2 linked regions of the Agarilytica rhodophyticola genome follow. The main gene of each other region encodes a partner of the protein of the gene in region 2 in a complex. Links are inferred from orthologs where the notes say so. Each region holds a gene or a part of one and is shown on either strand. Other genes may lie near its edges. The genes, in order: accD and accC.

The links.
Region 1: the proteins of accC (region 2) and accD are in contact, whole or in part, in a solved structure (PDB 8UXZ), measured with the Escherichia coli proteins. The link is inferred for Agarilytica rhodophyticola from one-to-one orthologs.

The regions. Positions count from the first base shown.
Region 1 is NZ_CP020038.1:2,676,881-2,686,832, forward strand. Bases 7,014-9,952 are described here. They hold accD (acetyl-CoA carboxylase, carboxyltransferase subunit beta), read left to right. Parts: upstream 7,014-8,013; coding sequence 8,014-8,892; downstream 8,893-9,952. Other genes in these bases: trpB (tryptophan synthase subunit beta), read left to right, coding at 7,014-7,161; trpA (tryptophan synthase subunit alpha), read left to right, coding at 7,173-7,985; BVC89_RS11370 (bifunctional folylpolyglutamate synthase/dihydrofolate synthase), read left to right, coding at 8,903-9,952. In the rest of the region: BVC89_RS11340 (FimV/HubP family polar landmark protein), read left to right, coding at 218-3,964; tRNA pseudouridine(38-40) synthase TruA, read left to right, coding at 4,033-4,881; BVC89_RS11350 (phosphoribosylanthranilate isomerase), read left to right, coding at 5,328-5,957; more of trpB, read left to right, coding at 5,950-7,013.
Region 2 is NZ_CP020038.1:2,215,948-2,225,938, forward strand. Bases 4,658-7,635 are described here. They hold accC (acetyl-CoA carboxylase biotin carboxylase subunit), read right to left. Parts: upstream 6,828-7,635; coding sequence 5,487-6,827; downstream 4,658-5,486. Other genes in these bases: prmA (50S ribosomal protein L11 methyltransferase), read right to left, coding at 4,658-5,387; accB (acetyl-CoA carboxylase biotin carboxyl carrier protein), read right to left, coding at 6,849-7,319; aroQ (type II 3-dehydroquinate dehydratase), read right to left, coding at 7,359-7,635. Also shown: purH (bifunctional phosphoribosylaminoimidazolecarboxamide formyltransferase/IMP cyclohydrolase), read right to left, coding at 1-1,391; DNA-binding transcriptional regulator Fis, read right to left, coding at 1,644-1,964; tRNA dihydrouridine synthase DusB, read right to left, coding at 1,961-2,956; BVC89_RS09390 (zinc-ribbon and DUF3426 domain-containing protein), read right to left, coding at 3,191-4,414; more of prmA, read right to left, coding at 4,506-4,657; more of aroQ, read right to left, coding at 7,636-7,811; BVC89_RS09415 (protein-disulfide reductase DsbD family protein), read right to left, coding at 7,989-9,767. UniProt on the Escherichia coli protein: This protein is a component of the acetyl coenzyme A carboxylase complex; first, biotin carboxylase catalyzes the carboxylation of the carrier protein and then the transcarboxylase transfers the carboxyl group to form malonyl-CoA.

The sequences.
Region 1 (9,952 bases), 460 kb from region 2 along the record:
TAATCGAATCTATCGTTTGATAAAACTATATTTATGATGCTTGCTATAAAAACATTGTAATAAGATTGTTTATTGATCAATGAAATGTGAGGATTTTCAAAAACAAGGCTTTAATGGGTCGTAATCACAGCTAATATCTCAGTCAATAAGTTGAAAAAAACCTATTTATAATGAATACTTACGACCAATACTGAAAGATTATTCGAGGTTTGGCTTTGTGGATGAAGTCGCTGATCCAAGACTTCTTCTTAGACAAAGCAGGCCTGATTATAATTTAAACAAGGATCTTCCTATGGGTCACCGTTCGATAATTTTGCTGGCCAGCGTATTGTTTACGTTTCTGGCGTCTAATGCTTTAGCACTTGGCGTAGGCAAAATAAAGTTAGAGTCATCACTAAATCAACCACTGCAAGCTCAGATTGAGTTGTTTGAGGTAAGAGATTTAACGCCCACTGAAATTCGCGTGAGTATCGCCTCACGAGAAGATTTCGACCGCATTGGTGTCGATAAAATCTTCTTCCTCAGCGATATTAAGTTTGATATTGATCTTGACGATCCTAGTGGCCCAACAATTAACGTATCATCGAGAAAAGTAGTGCGTGAGCCGTTTTTGAACTTTATTGTTCAAGTGCAATGGCCCAGTGGTAAGCTGCTGCGCGAATATACCTTGCTTATGGATCTTCCTGTCTATGCTAATCAGGATGCTCCTCCAGTTAGGCAGTCTACTACTAGAAATACCGGCACTAGTCAGACAGCACAAACACCTCGTTACCAGCCACCAGCGCCAACCAAACAAACGTCAACGGCGCCAGCATCAAATGATCGATCATCTTTTGAGGATGCACCTCCACGTCCTTCTCAAGCCCCTGTGACTCCTTCGTATACGGGAGACTCATACAGTGTCCAGGCCAATGACACTCTATGGGAGATCGCCACGCAAGTGCGTCCGAATCGCTCTGTCAGCATATATCAAACAATGATTGCGATTCAGCGTGCTAACCCTGAAGCGTTTATTAATGAAAATATCAATCTGTTAAAGAAGGGGCAGATTCTACGTATTCCCAATGCGGATGAAATGGCGTCTTTAAACCAAGGTGACGCGGTACGTGAAGTTTCTGTTCAAAATAATGTTTGGTCTGGTAGCGATGGCGAAGTTGATGATGCCCAGTTAAGTGGTGCTAACGTCTACGATAGCGGCTCTAGTGATTCTGGTAACGTAGAAGGACGAGTTAAACTTACATCTCCTGATGATTCGTTTGATAGTAACGAAGGCCGCTCGAGTGGGGGAGCAGCAGACAGCAGTGTTGACGCCCTTGAAAATGAACTGGCCATTACTTTGGAGCAGCTTGATAAGAGTGGTAAAGAAAATACTGAATTGCGATCGAAGGTTTCTTCACTAGAAGAGCAGATAGAAACCATGGAGCGCATGCTTGAAGTCAGCAATGAAAACCTTCGAGCGCTTGAGTTAGCGGCCAAGAAAAATGCTGAGGAAGTAGCAGCGCAAGAAGATGATATTGCCGCGGCAGGGGTTGAGACTGACAACACAGATGGTACTGGCGAAGAAGCTCCTGAGGATACCTCTGGTGGTAGCGAGTCCATCGACGACCTTTTAGATACATACAATTCTGGCAACGAAACAAGTGGAGATGTTGCTGGATCAGAGGGTGCGAGTGAAGGTGAGGGTGTTGAAGGTGCTGTTGAGGATAGTGCTGCTATCGATGGCGATGCACTTGACAGTGATAGCGCAGAAGCAGGTCTTGATGAGGAAAATACTGATCTAGCTGAAGAAGCAACGCCGACGCCGACGCCAACTACTGCGGCCAAGCGCGTGGTTATTCCGCCACCGCCAGTTGAGAAAAGTATTGTTGATATCCTTCTTGATAATATCTTGTACCTCGTTGGAGGTATTGTTGTCTTAGCTGTTGGCGTATTCTTTTTCCTTAAGAAGAAATCTTCAGATGAGGATGATTTTGATGAGTTTATGCAAGATCACGGTGGCGTTGAAGCAACTGATGATGCTTTAGAACAAGAAGATGAGTTCGATTTAGACGGTGATCTTCCAAATTTTGATGAAGGTGATAGCGACTCTCTAGCTGAGGCAGGAGAGCAAGAAGACCCAGAAAGCGCGGATGAGACTGAGCAACAAACAGAAGACGTTGTAGCAGAGGCAGATATTTACATCGCTTATGGTAAATATGACCAAGCTGAAGAAATGTTGCTCAAGGTATTGACCAAAGACCCTAGTGACCAAGAAGTCAGGCTTAAATTGCTAGAAGTTTATTCTGCCCAGGGCGATGCTCAAAGCTTCGATCCTCATTATGCCAAATTAATGGTATTTGCTAGCCCGGCTAATATCGAGCGAGCCGAGGAGCTACGTAACACTATTCCTGGTATTGCCGCTTTTGATGAAACAGGGTTTGATACTTCTGATGTGCAGCAATACGCCGGTGGTTTAGACGATAGTTTCAGCGCTGATGACGATAATATAAGTATCAGCGACGACAGCGTTGAAGATGATGGCTTAGAGTTCGATGGCCTTGGTATCGGAGACAGTGCTGACACATCTGATGCCTTAGTGGATTTAGATAGTGGATCTGACCCTATCAATTTTGACGCTGCGCCTGAGGGCGAAGAGCTGGATTTGGATTTCGACCTAGATCTCCCCGAAGGTGATGATAGCGAAACCTCTTTTGACCTCGAGCTGGACTTACCCGATGAGTCAGATGAAAACAAAGCCACTGAGGATGATTTAAGTGAGCCCAACTTTGAACTGGATTCTGGGTTGGATTTAGATAATGAACTCGATAGCGAGTTGTCGTTAGACTCTAATAATAGTGGTCTTGATTATGATGACGATGTCACTCAGATTAAAGACTACAGCAAACCTGATGATGGCGCTGCAGACGCAGATATAAGTATCGAAGAGTCCTTAGACTTAGATACTGATTTGGGTGATTTCTCTGGTGATGATAGCTCTGAGTTAGATATCGATGATCTTTCTATTGATTTAGGCGGTGACTCGGATGTGTCTTTAAGTGAGTCGCTCGAATCTGATTTAGCTTCCCTAGACGCGGATTTAGATTTGTCTTTGGATGGAGGGGATGAAGAACAGCAGTCTTCCACTTATTCAGTTGCTGATGGTTTGGATATGGAAGATACCTTAATCCGCAGCGAGCCGCCTCTTAGTATGCAAGAAGAGGATCTGGCAGCCAGCTCTGATGACGATGACTTAAGCGAATTTGAATTAGATACCGGGCTCGATCACAGTGATTTAGACGCTGAAGACGATTTATCCAGTGATACCGTAGTTAATAAGGCGCTTAACGACGATTATATTGAGCAACGATTATCGGCAGAGTCCGATGATGAGATCCTCAATAGTTCTCTGTCGTTAGAAAGTGAGGTAGATGACATCGCTAGTGGCGCCGCAGCTGGCGATAGCCAATCACTAGACAGCTTAGACCTTGAAGCAGACGACGCCGACCTAGATTTGTCTTCTCTGGATGAAGAATTGGATGCGTTGACTTCCGGAATGGATGAGGGGGCTAGTGGGACTGACGATCTTATGGCTGAGCCAGTAACAGACTTTGATGATTTCGAAGATGATCTGGCGAAAGATGAAGCCATGGCGGAGACGGTAAAATCTGACCATGCTGGCGACACCAATGTTGCGGACATGGGCGATGACAACATGTTTGATCAAGCTATTAGCGAAGTTCCTAGCACAGCGTCTTCTGATGTTGAGTTTGAGATCCCAGAAGTTAATCCTGATGACTTAGATGATGATGACTTGGATTTCTTGAGCGATAGTGATGAGGTAGCGACCAAACTGGATCTTGCCAGAGCGTATATTGATATGGGAGATCAAGAAGGTGCTCGCGATATTATTCGAGAAGTTGTAGGCGAAGGCACAGATCAGCAGAAAACAGAAGCAGAAAACTTGTTAGCCCGTATTGATAGCTAGTTTCTGCATCTTATTTTAGTCACTAAAACCTTGTTCATAGCGAACAAGGTTTTTTTTCGTTTAGAGTTATGTATAGCCGTAATTGTGAAATCAAGCCGGGAATAGAGTTTCCCGATAATATGCAACGTGTTGCCCTCGGGGTTGAATATAACGGTGCGCCTTTTAACGGTTTTCAAAAGCAAGCCTCGACCGCAAATACAATCCAAGCAGCTCTAGAAGCAGCGCTATCTAAAGTGGCGAATGAGCCTATTTCACTGGTATGTGCTGGACGTACAGATGCTGGGGTGCATGCTAGTGAGCAAGTCGTACATTTCGATACTTTGGCGCAAAGACCGGCAAAAGCCTGGGTGCAGGGAGTCAATACGCAGTTGCCTTTTGATATACGCGTGCACTGGTCAAAGCCTGTTAGCCCTGATTTCCATGCGCGCTTCAGCGCGACGGCGCGTACCTATCGTTATGTCATCTATGCGGCTGCAACGGCGCCTGCTTGTTTTTATCAATCAACCACCTGGACATCTTATCAACTGGATATAGAGCGTATGCAGGAAGCCGGTCAATATCTGTTGGGTGAACATGATTTTTCCTCTTTCCGCGCTGCCTATTGTCAAGCGAGAGTGCCAGTGAGGCATATTTATAATTTGCGTTTTTATCGCAGTGGTGCTTTTATTATCATGGAAGTTAAAGCCAATGCTTTTTTGCATCATATGGTTAGAAATATCGTGGGTACTATGATGGATATAGGCCGTGGTGCTAGAGAGCCTGCTTGGGTGGAGGAACTACTTCAGCTAAAAGATCGCAAACGGGCCTCACCTACCGCCAAGCCTTGGGGATTGTATCTCGTCAAGGTTGATTACGATGCCCAGTTTGCTTTGCCCCAAACTCCGGCAGGGCCAATTTTTGTTGGGCCTGCCCCCTAAAACTTAACCTCTTCGTTTTAGTGTCTAAAATGTGCTCGGTTTTTATGTTTTGTGAGTTAATCTGCTAAACACATCTTATCGCCCTTTGACCATTGCTCACAAACAAGTGAAATTCTGTTAATATCTTCAACGTTTGTGGCGCCCTCACTGGTGCGTTTATCCGGCTTTTTATCGAACGGTTATCCTTTTTTGATTATTGTGTTAATGACGCTTGCTATGATGAATGCTGTTTTCTCTATAGCCAGCTGCAGCTGTTTATAATTGGCCGAGATCGAATCAATTGCTTATATTTAGTCGTATTTAACGATTCGGTCACCGGTGTTAAAAGTGAAAATTGAACATGGGCAAGCCACTGAGCAACCATCGTCGCTACGAAAGGATCGGTACAAAATCGAAAAAATACTAGATTGCTAAATTAATCGCGTTGAGAGTGAAGTGAGAAATAATTGAGAGTTAAAATATGTGGTATTACTCGTGTTGAAGATGCCCTCGTTGCTGAGCGCAGCGGTGCTGACGCTATCGGTTTGGTGTTTTATCCCAAAAGTAGCCGTTATTTGTCTGACCTTTCACTTGCGCGAGAAATCGCTTTGTCCGTTGGCCCCTTTGTTACTGTAGTCGGGCTTTTTGTGGATGCTCGCTCTGATTTTATCGCTAACATTTTAGCCAATGTGCCTATTCATCAAATTCAATTTCATGGCAATGAAAGTGAGCAGGACTGTAAGCAATATCAGCGTCCCTATATGAAAGCCTTACGCATGAGTGAGAATCTCGATGTGCTTGCACGTATAAATGCCTACCCCAGTGCCTGCGGAATTTTATTGGATACCTATGTCAAAGATATGCCAGGTGGTACCGGTAAGAGTTTCGATTGGCAACGAGTGCCCCACGATACACAAAAAGCGATTGTACTGGCGGGTGGGTTAGATGCTGACAATGTTCAGCAAGCAATAGACTGTGCTAAACCCTACGGGGTGGATATTAGTGGTGGTGTTGAGCAGGCACCTGGAATTAAAGATGCAAATAAAGTGAGTGCATTTGTTGCGCGCGCAAAAACCGGAGTTTTGAAAGGTGAATGAAAAAATAGATTTTTCGGCGGTTCCTGATGATAAAGGCCATTTTGGTATTTATGGAGGACGCTTTGTTTCTGAAACGTTAATGCATGCCTTGGATGAATTGAAAGCCATTTATTCTCGAGTGAAGAATAACGCAGACTTCCAAGAAGAGTTTGATAAAGATCTTGCCCACTACGTTGGCAGACCCTCACCTTTATATTATGCCGAGCGTTGGTCGGAGCAATTAGGCGGCGCAAAGATATATCTTAAACGAGAAGATTTAAATCACACCGGCGCGCATAAAGTTAACAACACCATTGGCCAGGCACTATTGGCAAAGTATACCGGCAAGCCTCGTGTTATTGCGGAAACTGGTGCTGGCCAGCACGGTGTTGCCAGTGCGACGGTTGCTGCTCGTCTAGGGTTAGAATGTGTAGTTTACATGGGCGCTGAAGACGTCAAGCGTCAGGCCCTGAATGTTTATCGCATGAAACTTTTAGGTGCTACCGTGGTTCCTGTGGAGTCAGGTTCAAAAACTCTGAAAGATGCAATGAACGAAGCGATGCGTGACTGGGTAACTAATGTCGACAACACGTTTTATATTATCGGTACTGTTGCCGGCCCACATCCTTATCCTCAACTTGTACGTGATTTCCAAAGTGTTATTGGACGAGAGGCCCGTCGTCAGAGTTTAGAAATGACCGGCAAGTTACCTGATGCTCTAGTGGCCTGTGTCGGTGGCGGTTCTAATGCTATCGGTTTGTTCCATCCATTTCTTGATGATCAAGACGTGAAGATGTACGGAGTTGAGGCGGGTGGTCTAGGGGTTGAAAGTGGCAAGCACGCAGCGCCGTTAAATGATGGTCGCCCAGGTATTTTACACGGCAATCGCACCTACCTAATGGAGGATGAGAACGGCCAAATTATTGAAACCCACTCTGTATCGGCAGGTCTCGATTACCCGGGTGTCGGCCCTGAACACTCTTGGTTAAAAGATATTGGCCGAGTTGAGTATGTTGCCATTAACGATGATGAAGCTATGGCTGGCTTTAGAACACTTACCCGTGTAGAGGGTATCATGCCTGCCCTTGAATCAAGCCATGCGATTGCCTACGCCCATAAACTTGCGCCTACTATGAGCAAAGATCAAAGCATTATTGTTAATCTCTCTGGTCGCGGAGATAAAGATATTCTTACTGTTGCACAACTGGATGGAATAGAGGTTTAAGAGAAAACATCGTGAATAGAATAAGCCAGCGTTTATCTGAGTTAAAATCGCAAAATCGTAAAGCCTTGGTCACTTATATTGTCAACGGTGACCCTCGTCCAGAAGTAAGTTTGCCTGCCATGCATGCACTGGTAGAGGCAGGTGCAGATATTATTGAATTGGGGATTCCCTTTTCTGATCCTATGGCAGAAGGTCCAACCATTCAACGTGGCCATGAACGTGCGCTAGCGCATAATACCAGCCTGCGTGATACTTTCGCTTTGGTGAAAGAATTTCGTACCCGTAACCAGCATACTCCCATTGTGATTATGGGCTATGCTAATCCACTTGAGCGCATGGGCTATGAAGAGTGTGCAAAACTTGCCGCTGAAGTAGGTGTGGATGGCATGTTGACGGTGGATCTGCCCGCCGAAGAATCTGCTGAGCTAAACAAGTATTTAGTACAAAATTCGCTGGAAAATATTTTCTTGCTGGCGCCGACAACAACAGAAGAACGAATTAAAGATGTCGTGTCATTAGCCGGCGGATTTGTGTACTATGTATCGCTTAAAGGGGTTACAGGTGCTGGTCATATCGACGTCGATGCTGTCGAGAAACGCTTGCAGGAAATTAAAAAGTATACGGACTTACCCGTGCTCGCTGGTTTCGGCATTAAAGATGCCGATACCGCATCGGCAATTGCCAATGTGGCTGATGGTGTTATAGTCGGCAGCGTTTTGGTGGATGCCATGGGGAAAGATGCCGATCGTAATACGCAAGAGATTTGCCAGGATCTGAAGAATATCATCGAACCTATGAGAAGTGCTCTCGATGAGCAAAACTAAAAAAATTAACATATTAAGAAGTTAGTCAATGAGCTGGTTAGATAAAATTGTTCCCAAAGTCGTGCGTTCAGAAAATGCGCGCGGTGCTAGCAAGGTTCCCGAGGGTGTATGGAAAAAATGCCCAAAGTGTGGGGCGATGTTATACCGTCCCGAATTAGAAAAAAACTTGGATGTATGTCCCAAATGTGATCATCATATGCGTGTTAGCGCTCGTCGTAGGCTCGATATTTTCCTTGATAAAGAAGGACGAGAAGAGCTGGCAAGCGATGTTGTTCCAGTGGATCGGCTTAAGTTTAAAGACGTTAAAAAATATAAAGATAGACTTTCTTCTGCACAAAAAACAACCGGCGAAAAAGACGCTTTGGTTGCCATGAAAGGTACCTTAAAGGGGATGCCTGTAGTGGCCAGTGCATTTGAGTTTGCTTTTCATGGCGGGTCTATGGGCTATGTTGTAGGCGAGCGTTTTACCCGTGCTGCGCAATTGGCCTTAGAAGAACGCAGTCCTTATATTTGTTTTTCTGCCACTGGCGGTGCCAGAATGCAGGAGGCGCTTATATCTTTAATGCAGATGGCTAAGACCAGCGCTGTTATTGAGCGTTTGAAGCAAGAAGGTATTCCTTTTATTTCCGTCATGACAGACCCTGTCTACGGTGGCGTTTCAGCAAGTCTAGCTCTGTTGGGGGATATCAATGCTGCTGAGCCTGGCGCGAGAGCCGGTTTTGCAGGCCCTAACATTATCGAGCAGACAATTCGTCAAAAGCTTCCAAAGGGCTTCCAGCGAAGTGAGTTTTTGCTTGAGCATGGTGCTATCGATTTAATTATACCTCGCACTCAAATGCGTGATCGTCTGGCCTCGATCGTTGCTAAATTAACACATCAACAGCAACCCATTTTAGAAATTACCTAACGGCATTATCTTGTCGCAAGCTCGATTTTCTACGCTCACTGATTGGCTCACTTGGATGGAGACTCTCCATCCAAGTGAAATCGACCTTGGCTTGTCGCGTATTCGGCAGGTAGCTCAGAGGTTGGGTATCAGTAAAACCCGGGCCAAAGTCATTACTGTTGCAGGAACCAATGGCAAGGGCTCCTGTATTGCTACGTTAGAAAAAATCCTAACGGATAATCACAATCGTGTTGGCAGCTATACTTCGCCTCATATTACTCGCTATAACGAACGTATCCGACTTGATCGATGTGAAATCGATGACCAAACCTTATGCGATACTTTTACGTTGATTGATCAAGCAAGAGCTGAGATAAGTCTGACCTACTTTGAATTTGGTACCTTAGCTGCCCTTTATATTTTTGCTCATAATGAACTTGATTATTGGCTGTTAGAAATAGGTTTAGGAGGACGACTTGATGCGGTTAACATCATTGACCCTGATGTGGCTGTCATCACTTCAATAGACTTAGATCATGAAGCATGGTTGGGAGATACCAGGGAGAAAATTGCAGTAGAAAAACTTGGTATATTAAGGTCACACGTTGCTTGTGTGTGTGCAGAGCCCAAGCCTACTGAAAATATGGAAGCAATTTTTACCTCGATGGAGGTTAAGCCCGCTAATATCAACCATGCATTTTCAGCTATGGATGAAAATAATGGCCAAGACGTAAGGTTTACCTTCACTAATTCAATGCATAAAGTGCAAAGTATTTGCGTGCAACGACCCTCGTTGCCTGTTAATAGTGTTGCCGCTGCGCTGCAGGTGTTATGCCTCTTAAATGTTTTACCGGATGAAGAAGGGCTTACACAAAGTTTATCGCAACTTAGCTTATTCGGCCGTTTTGAAACCATCACCTTTAAATCTTGTCAGCTTGTGATGGATGTGGCACACAACCCGGCAGCTGCTCGTTTGTTAGTTGATAATCTTACGCGTGTTAACCAAAGGCCCTCAATTGCTGTTGTTGGCATGATGGCAGATAAGAATATTGCCCAAACCTTGAGCCCACTGTGTCCAATG
Region 2 (9,991 bases):
TCAAGGCCGGCATGTTCTGCCTTAATCGCGGCAATTCTTGCCGAGTTGACACGACTCATTTGGCCTGCGCCTACACCAATAGTACTGTTGTCTTTGGCGTATATAATGGCATTTGATTTCACCATTTTACCGACTTTCCAGGCAAATAAGAGATCTGCGATTTGTGCTGCCGTCGGTACTTGTTTGGTCACAACCTTTAAATCGTTAGGGGTGATCATGCCTTGATCGCTATCTTGTACTAGTAAACCTCCTGTCACTCGTTTGTAGTCATAGCGTTGCACGTTATCCTTTGTCCATTGACCGCACTCTAGTAGGCGAACGTTCTTTTTCGATTGCACAATTTCAATTGCGCCAGTACTAATCTTTGGCGCAATAATGACTTCGACAAACTGCTTTGCCACTATGGCTTGAGCTGTTTTGTCATCTAGCTCACGGTTAAAAGCAATAATGCCCCCAAAAGCTGACTCTGGATCAGTAGCAAAAGCTTTTTGATAGGCTTCTAATATCGAAGACGCTTGCGCGACACCACAAGGATTGGCATGTTTGACAATCACGCAACAGGGTTCAGTGAATAGTTTGACCGTTTCCAGAGCAGCGTCTGTATCAGCAATATTGTTGAAAGAAAGCTCTTTGCCTTGTAACTGTTTGGCCGTTGATATACTGGCCTGGTTTGCCCCAGGTTCTACGTAAAAAGCCGCTTTTTGGTGAGGGTTCTCGCCATAACGTAAGCTTTGTTGCTTGCAGAATTGAGTGTTAAACGTTCTGGCGAAGTCTTCGTCACCACTGCTAACTTGTTTGCCAAGATAATTGGCGATAGCGCCATCATAAGCAGCAGTATGTTCAAATGCTTTAACCGACAAATCGAAACGCGTTGCTTGTGACAAAGATCCGTTGTTAGCTGTCATTTCGTCAAGTACTTGTGTGTAAGCAGAGGCGTTAACAACAATTGCCACATGCTTAAAGTTCTTAGCTGCGGCACGAACCATAGTGGGGCCGCCTATATCAATATTTTCAATGGCTGTAGGGAGGTCGCAGCCTGGATTGGCCACGGTTTTCTCAAACGGATAGAGATTGACTACGACCATATCAATTTCTTCTATCCCATGCTCGTTCATAACCTGATCATCTGTGCCTCGGCGACCCAGAATACCGCCATGAACTTTTGGGTGAAGAGTCTTAACGCGGCCATCCATCATTTCTGGAAACTTTGTGTAATCTGAAATTTCGATGGCTTCAATGTTGTTTTCTTTTAGCAGACGAAAGGTGCCGCCTGTCGATAGAATTTCTATTCCCATGCCTGATAGTTGATCGGCAAATTCTACGATTCCTGTTTTGTCAGAAACGCTAATGAGGACACGTTTGACCTTGACCAAGTGCTCGTTGGATGTCATGTCTGAGGATTTCCTGAAATGATGCAGTATGAGTATGTGGGCTTTGAATAAAATTATCGGTGTATAGAGTGCAGTATTGCCAAACCTATATTGTAAATATATAGATATTAGCACTTGCATACCATTCGCTTAGCCTTAAACCCGTCGCGTTACGGTGTAAGCGCAGTTTTAGCTAGGCGAATGATTTTGCTAACTGTGATGAGCAAACAGTCTATAGCTTGCTTGTCTTCAGTTAATAAGTGTTAAAAGACTTTACAGTAAGCCGTATTGCTTAAGTTTCTTGCGAAGAGTACCTCGGTTCAAACCTAAAACGTTCGCAGCTTTAGTTTGATTATGGCGGGTGTACTTCATAACAACTTCTAACATAGGGGCTTCAACTTCTGCTAAAACCATCTCGTAAACATCAGTAACATCTTGACCTTCAAGGTGTTGAAAGTAATTGCTAACCGCTTTTTCTACACAGTCGCGAAGAGATTGATCTTGTTGAACACTGTTGTATGTTTCATTAGCTTGTGTTGTTTGACCTGAAAATTCCTTGGTGCGATCGTTGAGAAGCGTATCCGCTGTATTCATGCTACTTTTTCCTCATAAATGGTCGGCCGCTTTAATAATTTCTCTACGGCCTCTAATTGTGATTGATATGTTTCTAATTGGTTAAATGCTTTTATTGTGTCAGTAGGGCGACTCAGGTGTTGTTGGCAATACCATGTAAAATGTTTGCGAGCTAACCGAGTTCCCTTGTAGTCACCATAAAATTTATATAGTTCCTTAAAATGCGCTGTCATAGTGCTGGCAATTTCGACAATCGTCGGCTTCTGAAGCTGTTTTCCAGAGGCTAAAAAATGTGAAATTTGCTTAAATATCCACGGGTTTCCAAACGCAGCTCTGCCAATTACAATCCCATGTGCTGAGGTACATTCAAGTACCGCCTTAGCTTTTTCAGGAGTGTCTATATCACCGTTTGCAAAAACCGGAATCGATAATGTATCAACGATTTGTGCAATAGTGTCGTACTCAGCTTCACCTGCAAATCTGCAAGCCCGTGTTCTTCCATGTATTGTTATTGCTTTTATCCCTTCACTCTCAGCAATTCGAGCGACCTCTATTCCATTTTTATTGTTTTTATCCCAGCCTGTGCGCGTTTTTAGTGTCACCGGTACGCTTACGCTACCTACGACTTTGGCTAAAATGCGACTTACTAATTTTTCATCTTTCATCAATGCAGAACCGGCAAGTTTTTTACACACTTTTTTAGCCGGGCACCCCATATTGATGTCAATAATTTGTGCACCGTGTGCGACTGCACAAACCGCTGCTTGTGCCATCATGTCGGGGTCAGAACCAGCAATTTGTACGCTTGCTGGCATGTCACTGTCAGAGTGGTTGATCAAACGATTGCGGCTCTTCTCGCTCCCCCACAATGATGTATCACTTGTGACCATCTCAGATGTCGTCAATGCGGCCCCCATTTCGCGGCATATTTCGCGAAACGGCAAGTCTGTAACGCCAGCCATAGGCGCGAGCATAACGCGGCTATTTAAAGCGTATGGGCCAATAATTAACAACTGATGTTTCCCCCAAGAAATAACCAGTACTACACAAACAAAAAACTCAAATACTTCGCCTTTGCGAATGTTTTACATCCCCAGAAGCCTGCCTGAAAAGGGTGGCTATCATACCGTTTGTTTCTGCGTATTGGAATGTATATTTTAGGCAAATTGCTTGAAAAAGGATCAGTTTTTGAAATATTTGGCGTAGTAAATAAGATTTTCATCGAACATGCAAGTAGGCGATACTCTCTACTCCGCAATGCTTATTCTATAACCGACCGCTTCCCTTCCCGGATCGGCTATTTCTATAGCGATATGGATAGGCTGTTTTACCGGCATGTGTGTTCTGCCTGCTAACTCACCCGCCAAATAATCACTAGGCTTTAACCTTCTAGCCGCTACCGTTTTATCTTGCTGATTAGTGAAGACAAGGTCAAGAGCAGGAAACGTCTGTTCAAATCTTGCTGTATTTTGTAACACGGCATCTACTATGAGTGCGCCTTGAGTCTTTGGGTGAGAACGGACAACCAAATTAGCGGTTTTGATTAATTTTCTGTCAATCAGGTCAGGCAATTTGCATGAAAATGTAGAACAAACCTTCGCATAATATGACCTGTATGGCTCGATAACACTCAGAGTATCAAACTTTATCCAAGCCACTTGCCCTACTAAAAGGGCGGCTACAATTAGCGAAAGCGCTCCCCATAACAGTTTGGAATGCCATATGTTGGAGTGTCGTTGCCAGTCAAACTCAACCGGTTCAGGTTCTATCGCATCGAGATATTTATTGCTGGCCGGACTTTGTTCATATAGAGAAGATGCCTCCGAGTAGTCATATTCCTCTATTTCTTCCTCGTAAAATATATCCTTAACTGCGTCACTTTCATCAGTGGCGTTCTCGATTGTTGCCTGATCGAGGTCAGCTTGTTGCTGTTCGCTTTCTACTATTGCTTCATCTTCAATGATCTGGAAACTATTAGTGTAGTAACTTGCTTCAAACTCTTCGGTATTCTGCTTTTCTTCCTGTTTTTCCAGCTCTTCCACCGATGGTGGTTCAGGTTGAGGATGAGATTCTTCATCTTCCTCCAATAAATTTAATGCCCAAGATTCATCCTGAGTGTCAAGCTTTTCTTCCTCTTCTTGAGGAGCTTCACGTTCAAATAAGTTAAAGTCGCCATCACTTTTTTGATTGAACAGGGAGTCACCATAGCCATCATTATCACCAGCGCCTACCTGCTCATTCTCCATATCGTCACTGATTAATATTTCTTCTTCCTCATCATATATTTCTTGCTGAGGCAGGGGGGCTTGTTGCTTTTGCGCAGACGTGTTCGGTGAGACAAGATATTGCTTGGCATTAAAAATATTAAGGCATGAGCCACAGCGCACAGACCCTTTGGCCGTGTTCAAATGACTTTCTGAAATACGGAAAGACGTATTGCATTTCGGGCAACGTGTAATATTTTCAGTCACTCCGCAAAATCCTTAATATCTTAAATCGTTAATGGTGAGTTTATACTCACTAAAATCAATGTGCCATTGTGAAGGTTTAAAATTGATAGGGTTACGCTTTTTTTGTTCCAACAATGCACACCCATTCATCTTTTTCATCAATTTTATCTATTGTTACATGGTGAGAGTAGGTGTCAATAATCGCCTGTTGTTGAGATTTCAAAATCCCAGAAAGACATATTTTGCCTCCGGTTTTTAGTAAAGATACCAGGGCCGGGGCCAATTCTACCAAAGGACCCGCTAAAATATTTGCCAACACGATATCAGTTTTCTCTGTTGGACATTTGTCTGGGAAGTATACCGGGAAAAGTTCCTTATCCAAATTATTGCGTTTGGCATTTTCTTGGCTCGCAATAAGTGCTTGCGGATCAATATCGATTCCTGTGACCGATTTGGCACCATGTAACAATGCGGCAATGCCTAAGATGCCTGATCCGCAGCCATAGTCAACTACATCCTTATTGGAGATATTACACTCTGCTACCCACTTTAAGCACATAAAGGTGGTTGGATGCGTACCGGTGCCAAACGCTAAACCGGGGTCTAACATCAAATTTATTGCTTCGGGTTTGGGAGGTGCTATCCAGCTTGGACATATCCAGAAATTAGCGCTGCACTGCAGAGGTGAAAAGTGCTTCATCCATTCTCTTTGCCAATCTTTGTCCTCGAGTATTTGCCAATGACAAGCGTCATCACCCACACCACATTGGTGAGTGATTTTATCTTGCACATCATGCGTTTCAATAGCCGCATCGAACAAGCCTGTCACACAGGTTTCATTCCAAAGAGGGGTTTCACCAAGCTCAGGTTCAAAAATTGGTTGATCAGCATTATCTTCAAATGTGACTGACAAAGCGCCATTGGACGTCATAGCTGTTTCTACAGAAGGGACATCATCTCGCTGTGTATTAACTCGTAATTGCAACCAAGGCATAGTTAGCCGCCTTTGAAAAGTGTAGTAGATTGGCTTTCGTGAAAAAGAATTATGATACTGCGACCATTTTAGGGTCGCAGCTTTATATGGTCACATGATTTAGAGACCGAGTTTTTTCTCAAGGTAATGAATGTTAACGCAGCCCTCGTTGAAGGCTTCATCAACAACAAGATCCTTTTGTAAATCCGTGTTAGTTTTTATACCATCGATCACTAATTCATCCAAGGCAACTCCCATTTTTTTAAGAGCGGTAGTTCGATCTGCACCGTGAGTAATAATTTTCGCGATCATGGAGTCGTAATAGGGCGGAACACTATAGCCACCGTAGAGGTGAGAATCCACACGCACACCTAAACCACCTGGTGTGTGAAATTTATTAACAGGGCCTGGACTGGGCATAAACGTTTTGGGATCTTCTGCGTTAATTCGGCACTCAAAAGCGTGTCCGTTAACTGAGATATCTTCTTGTTTTAAACTTAACTTGTTACCTGCGCAGACGCTGATTTGTTCTTTAATCAGATCGACGCCAGTAATCATTTCAGTCACGGGGTGTTCCACCTGAATACGGGTATTCATTTCGATGAAATAAAAACGACCATCCTCGTAAAGGAATTCAAATGTGCCTGCGCCGCGATAACCAATATCGTTGCATGCTTTGATACAGGAGTCGAACACCTCCTGCTTAATCTCCATGGGAATGCCTGGGGCTGGGGCCTCTTCCATCACTTTTTGGTGGCGACGCTGCAGCGAGCAATCGCGATCATATAGATGAATGGTATTGCCTTGGCCGTCTGACATAATTTGCACTTCCACATGACGGGGATTTTGCAAAAACTTTTCCATGTACACGGTGGCATCACCGAATGCAGCAAGGGCTTCTGATTTAGTTATTTGAATGGAGTTAAATAGAGACTCTTTATCGTGCACAACACGCATGCCTCTGCCGCCACCGCCTGCCGCTGCTTTAATAATTACAGGGAAACCTATGGTTTCTGCACAGTCGATACAGGCTTGTTCGTCATCGGTAAGTGGGCCGCCGGAGCCTGGCACAGTTGGCACTCCAGCCTTGTTCATAGCATCGATAGCTGCCACCTTATCGCCCATCATACGGATAACATCGGGATCTGGGCCGATGAAAGTAAATCCACTTTTTTGAACTTGCTCGGCAAAATCGGCATTTTCCGCAAGGAAACCGTAGCCTGGATGCACGGCAACAGCGTCGGTAATTTCCATTGCAGCGATGATAGCTGGGATATTGAGATAGCTGTTAGTTGAGGGATTAGGGCCGATACATACTGATTCGTCAGCCAGAAGTACGTGTTTGAGGTTTTGATCTGCTTGAGAATATACGGCAACAGTTTTAATGTCTAATTCTCTACACGCGCGCAATACTCTAAGGGCGATCTCGCCTCTGTTGGCTATAAGCACTTTGTCAAACATAATGATGAATCCTCTCGCGCTTTAGACTATGCGGACTAATGGCTGATCAAACTCCACAGGATTACCATCTTCAACAAGAATCTCTTCTATAACACCGGTCTTGTCACATTCGATTTGATTCATCATCTTCATCGCTTCGATAATGCAAATAACATCGCCCTCTTTAACACTCTGACCAACTTCTACAAAAGGCGAAGCGCCAGGCGTTGGTGAACGATAGAAAGTTCCTACCATAGGGGAGGCAACAGTGTGTCCCTCCATAGGAGAAGAGGTCACAACTTCAGTGTGTGTTTCAGTTGTTGTTGCGGCCGCCACAGGCGCAGCTGCTGCAGCTGGTGTTACCACAGGTTGGACTACGGCAGCGGCTTGTGCTGCTAGTGCTGATGAGCCTCGGCTAATTCTAACGGATTCCTCGCCTTCGCGAATTTCTAATTCAGCAACATTAGATTCTTCTAATAGCTCGATGAGTTTTTTAATTTTTCGGATATCCATTGCTTCCTCACTAAAAGGCAAATGTGTAATAAATTTAATTTAAGGCGTTTGCTGTTGCTCTAGGTGGTTAAATGCAGCGTCTAGTGCCATTTCATAACTTTGTGGACCAAAACCACATATCACACCGATTGCTAAGTCCGAAAAATACGAATGTTGTCTAAATTGCTCACGTTTGTGGACGTTGGATAAGTGGCATTCAATAAACGGAATATTAACTGCAGCAAGCGCATCTCTTAATGCGACGCTGGTATGAGTGAATGCTGCCGGATTAATGATGATAAAGTTAATGCCTTCGATACGCGCATCGTGAATGCGCTCGATCAGTTCGTACTCGGCATTGCTCTGTAAAACTTGGAAGTGATGCCCTTTTCCCATACAGGCTGCGCCAAGTTTTGCATTGATATCATCGAGGCTGGTGTGGCCGTAAATGCCCGGTTCTCGCACTCCTAAAAGGTTAAGGTTAGGACCATGAAGTACCAAAATAGATGCCATTAATAACCGCCTTATTGTTGTGTGCTATAAAATGGCTAAAGTTCTCGTGCAGGACGCACGAGAAATACCTTCTGCTCAGTTTTCACAGATAAATTGTGCCGAATTTAAGTGGCGCTGTCTACCTAAAAGTTGTAAATAGACGAAATTCGGTGCAAATGGTCTCTTTTGGGCGAAGATTTAAAGTAAGGCTTCTTCCATTGAAGATAGTACGATTTGTTCCGTTAAAATTTGCGGAAGTACCTTTGCAGGCAGATTCGAGTCAGCGGGGTACATTAGATAAAGAGGCACACCACTGCGACCAAACTTTTCCAGCAGAGCGGATATCTCCGGGTCTGAGTTTGTCCAGTCGCCCTGTAACATGACGATATCATTAATTGCAGCGAATCGTGCGACTTTTTCTGTATTTAGCGCAACCCGTTCATTAAATTTGCAGGTTATGCACCAATCTGCTGTCAGATCGACAAAAACGGGTACGCCCTCGGCTCTTAACTCTTCGATTTTTCCTGCTGAATAGGCTTGCCATATACCGCTATCTCTCTCACGAAAATCCCCTGCAATCCATGCGCTATATGCTGCTACCAAGATACTCGCCGCAGCAAATGTTTTAGCCATCATACGAGCACGAGCCGAGTTTGATGATGGTAATTGCAGCAGCCATATGCCAAAGGCCAGCATAACCGCGCCAGCAAGTACTACCATCGCACCACTACTGGAGGTTTGATTGGCAAGTACCCATAACAACCAAACAGAAGTCAGGTAGAGAGGGAAGGCCAGTACCTGTTTGAGAGTATCCATCCATGGGCCTGGCGCAGGAAGGTATTTTGCTAAGACCGGACTATAACTAAGCAGTAGGAAAGGGAGTGCCATACCAAATCCCAGCGCGATGAATATTAATAGTGCGATAAAAACTGACTGAGTTAAGGCAAAACCTAAAGCAGTTGCCATAAAGGGTGCTGTGCAGGGGCTTGCGACGAGTGCAGCCAGGACACCTGTAAAGAATGAAGATTTAAGATCCTCGCCACCAGTGAGTGACTGTCCCGCCCCCATCCAGCTAGTGCCGATATGGAACATACCTGACAAACTAAGTCCCATAACAAAAAATAGAAATGCCATAAACGCCACAAAGCCTGGCTGTTGCAATTGGAAACCCCAGCCTAGAGACTCGCCGGCTCCACGCGCGGCAAGGATAATACCGGCCGCTACCACAAATGAACCCACGACTCCCGCTGTGTAAGCCCAGCCATGCAAGTGTTGTTTGTGTGTTGATTGATTGGATGATGCAAAGCTCAATGCTTTTAGCGAAAGCACAGGGAATACACAGGGCATTAAATTGAGAATAAGGCCACCAAGAAGCGCGCCGAGGATAACCAGTGGTAACAGGGGCGCTTCCCCATCAGCATAGGGCGCTGAGCTATTTCCACCGCTGCTATCACTACCACCGCCTGCTGCGTATGCCGCTGTTGCCGTTTCGCTAACTTTGCCATTTGCGTCGACAGTGAAATACTGATGACGTGGGGGATAGCAAAGCCCTGCATCGGCACACCCTTGGGAAGATATTTTTAGTTCATAAGGTGGTTTGAGGGCGGGTAAGCTGGTTTTTACCTCAGTATTGTTGTAGTAAACAACAAGTTCTTTATTAAAGAACTCATCAAATTTTTTCTTGCCTGTCTCAAAATCCAATGTCAACTTTTCACTACTGGAATCATTACGTGCTTCTACCTTAAATTGATGTTGGTAAAGGTAGTATCCTGAGTGAATGGACCAGGCAAATGAAAGCACATCGTCATAAACAAGAGGCACCACTTCGTATGCTTGCTCAACACGCAAAAACTCTTCTTCTTGCTGGTTAAATGATGAGGTGGGCGCGGCATCTGAGCCAAAAATATCACCCTCTTGAGCATTAACACTAAAAGTGGCGATAAAAGTCAGTAATAAAAAAGTAATTCTGTATAACATAACTGTTGTCTTCAACCTTCTTAACAAATGCCTTCGGTGATGTGCTGTATATGCAATCTTAATTCATTGTGCATCATTGACATAGCGCTTATGAGCAGAGTTCCCTTGCTTGTTTCAATTAGTCTTAACCTGTCTTAACAGTATTCGATAAGTGTAATATAGGGTGCCGTTTATCGGAAATTGACAAAATACGAATTTTATCGCCTCATCACGGGACTTTATGA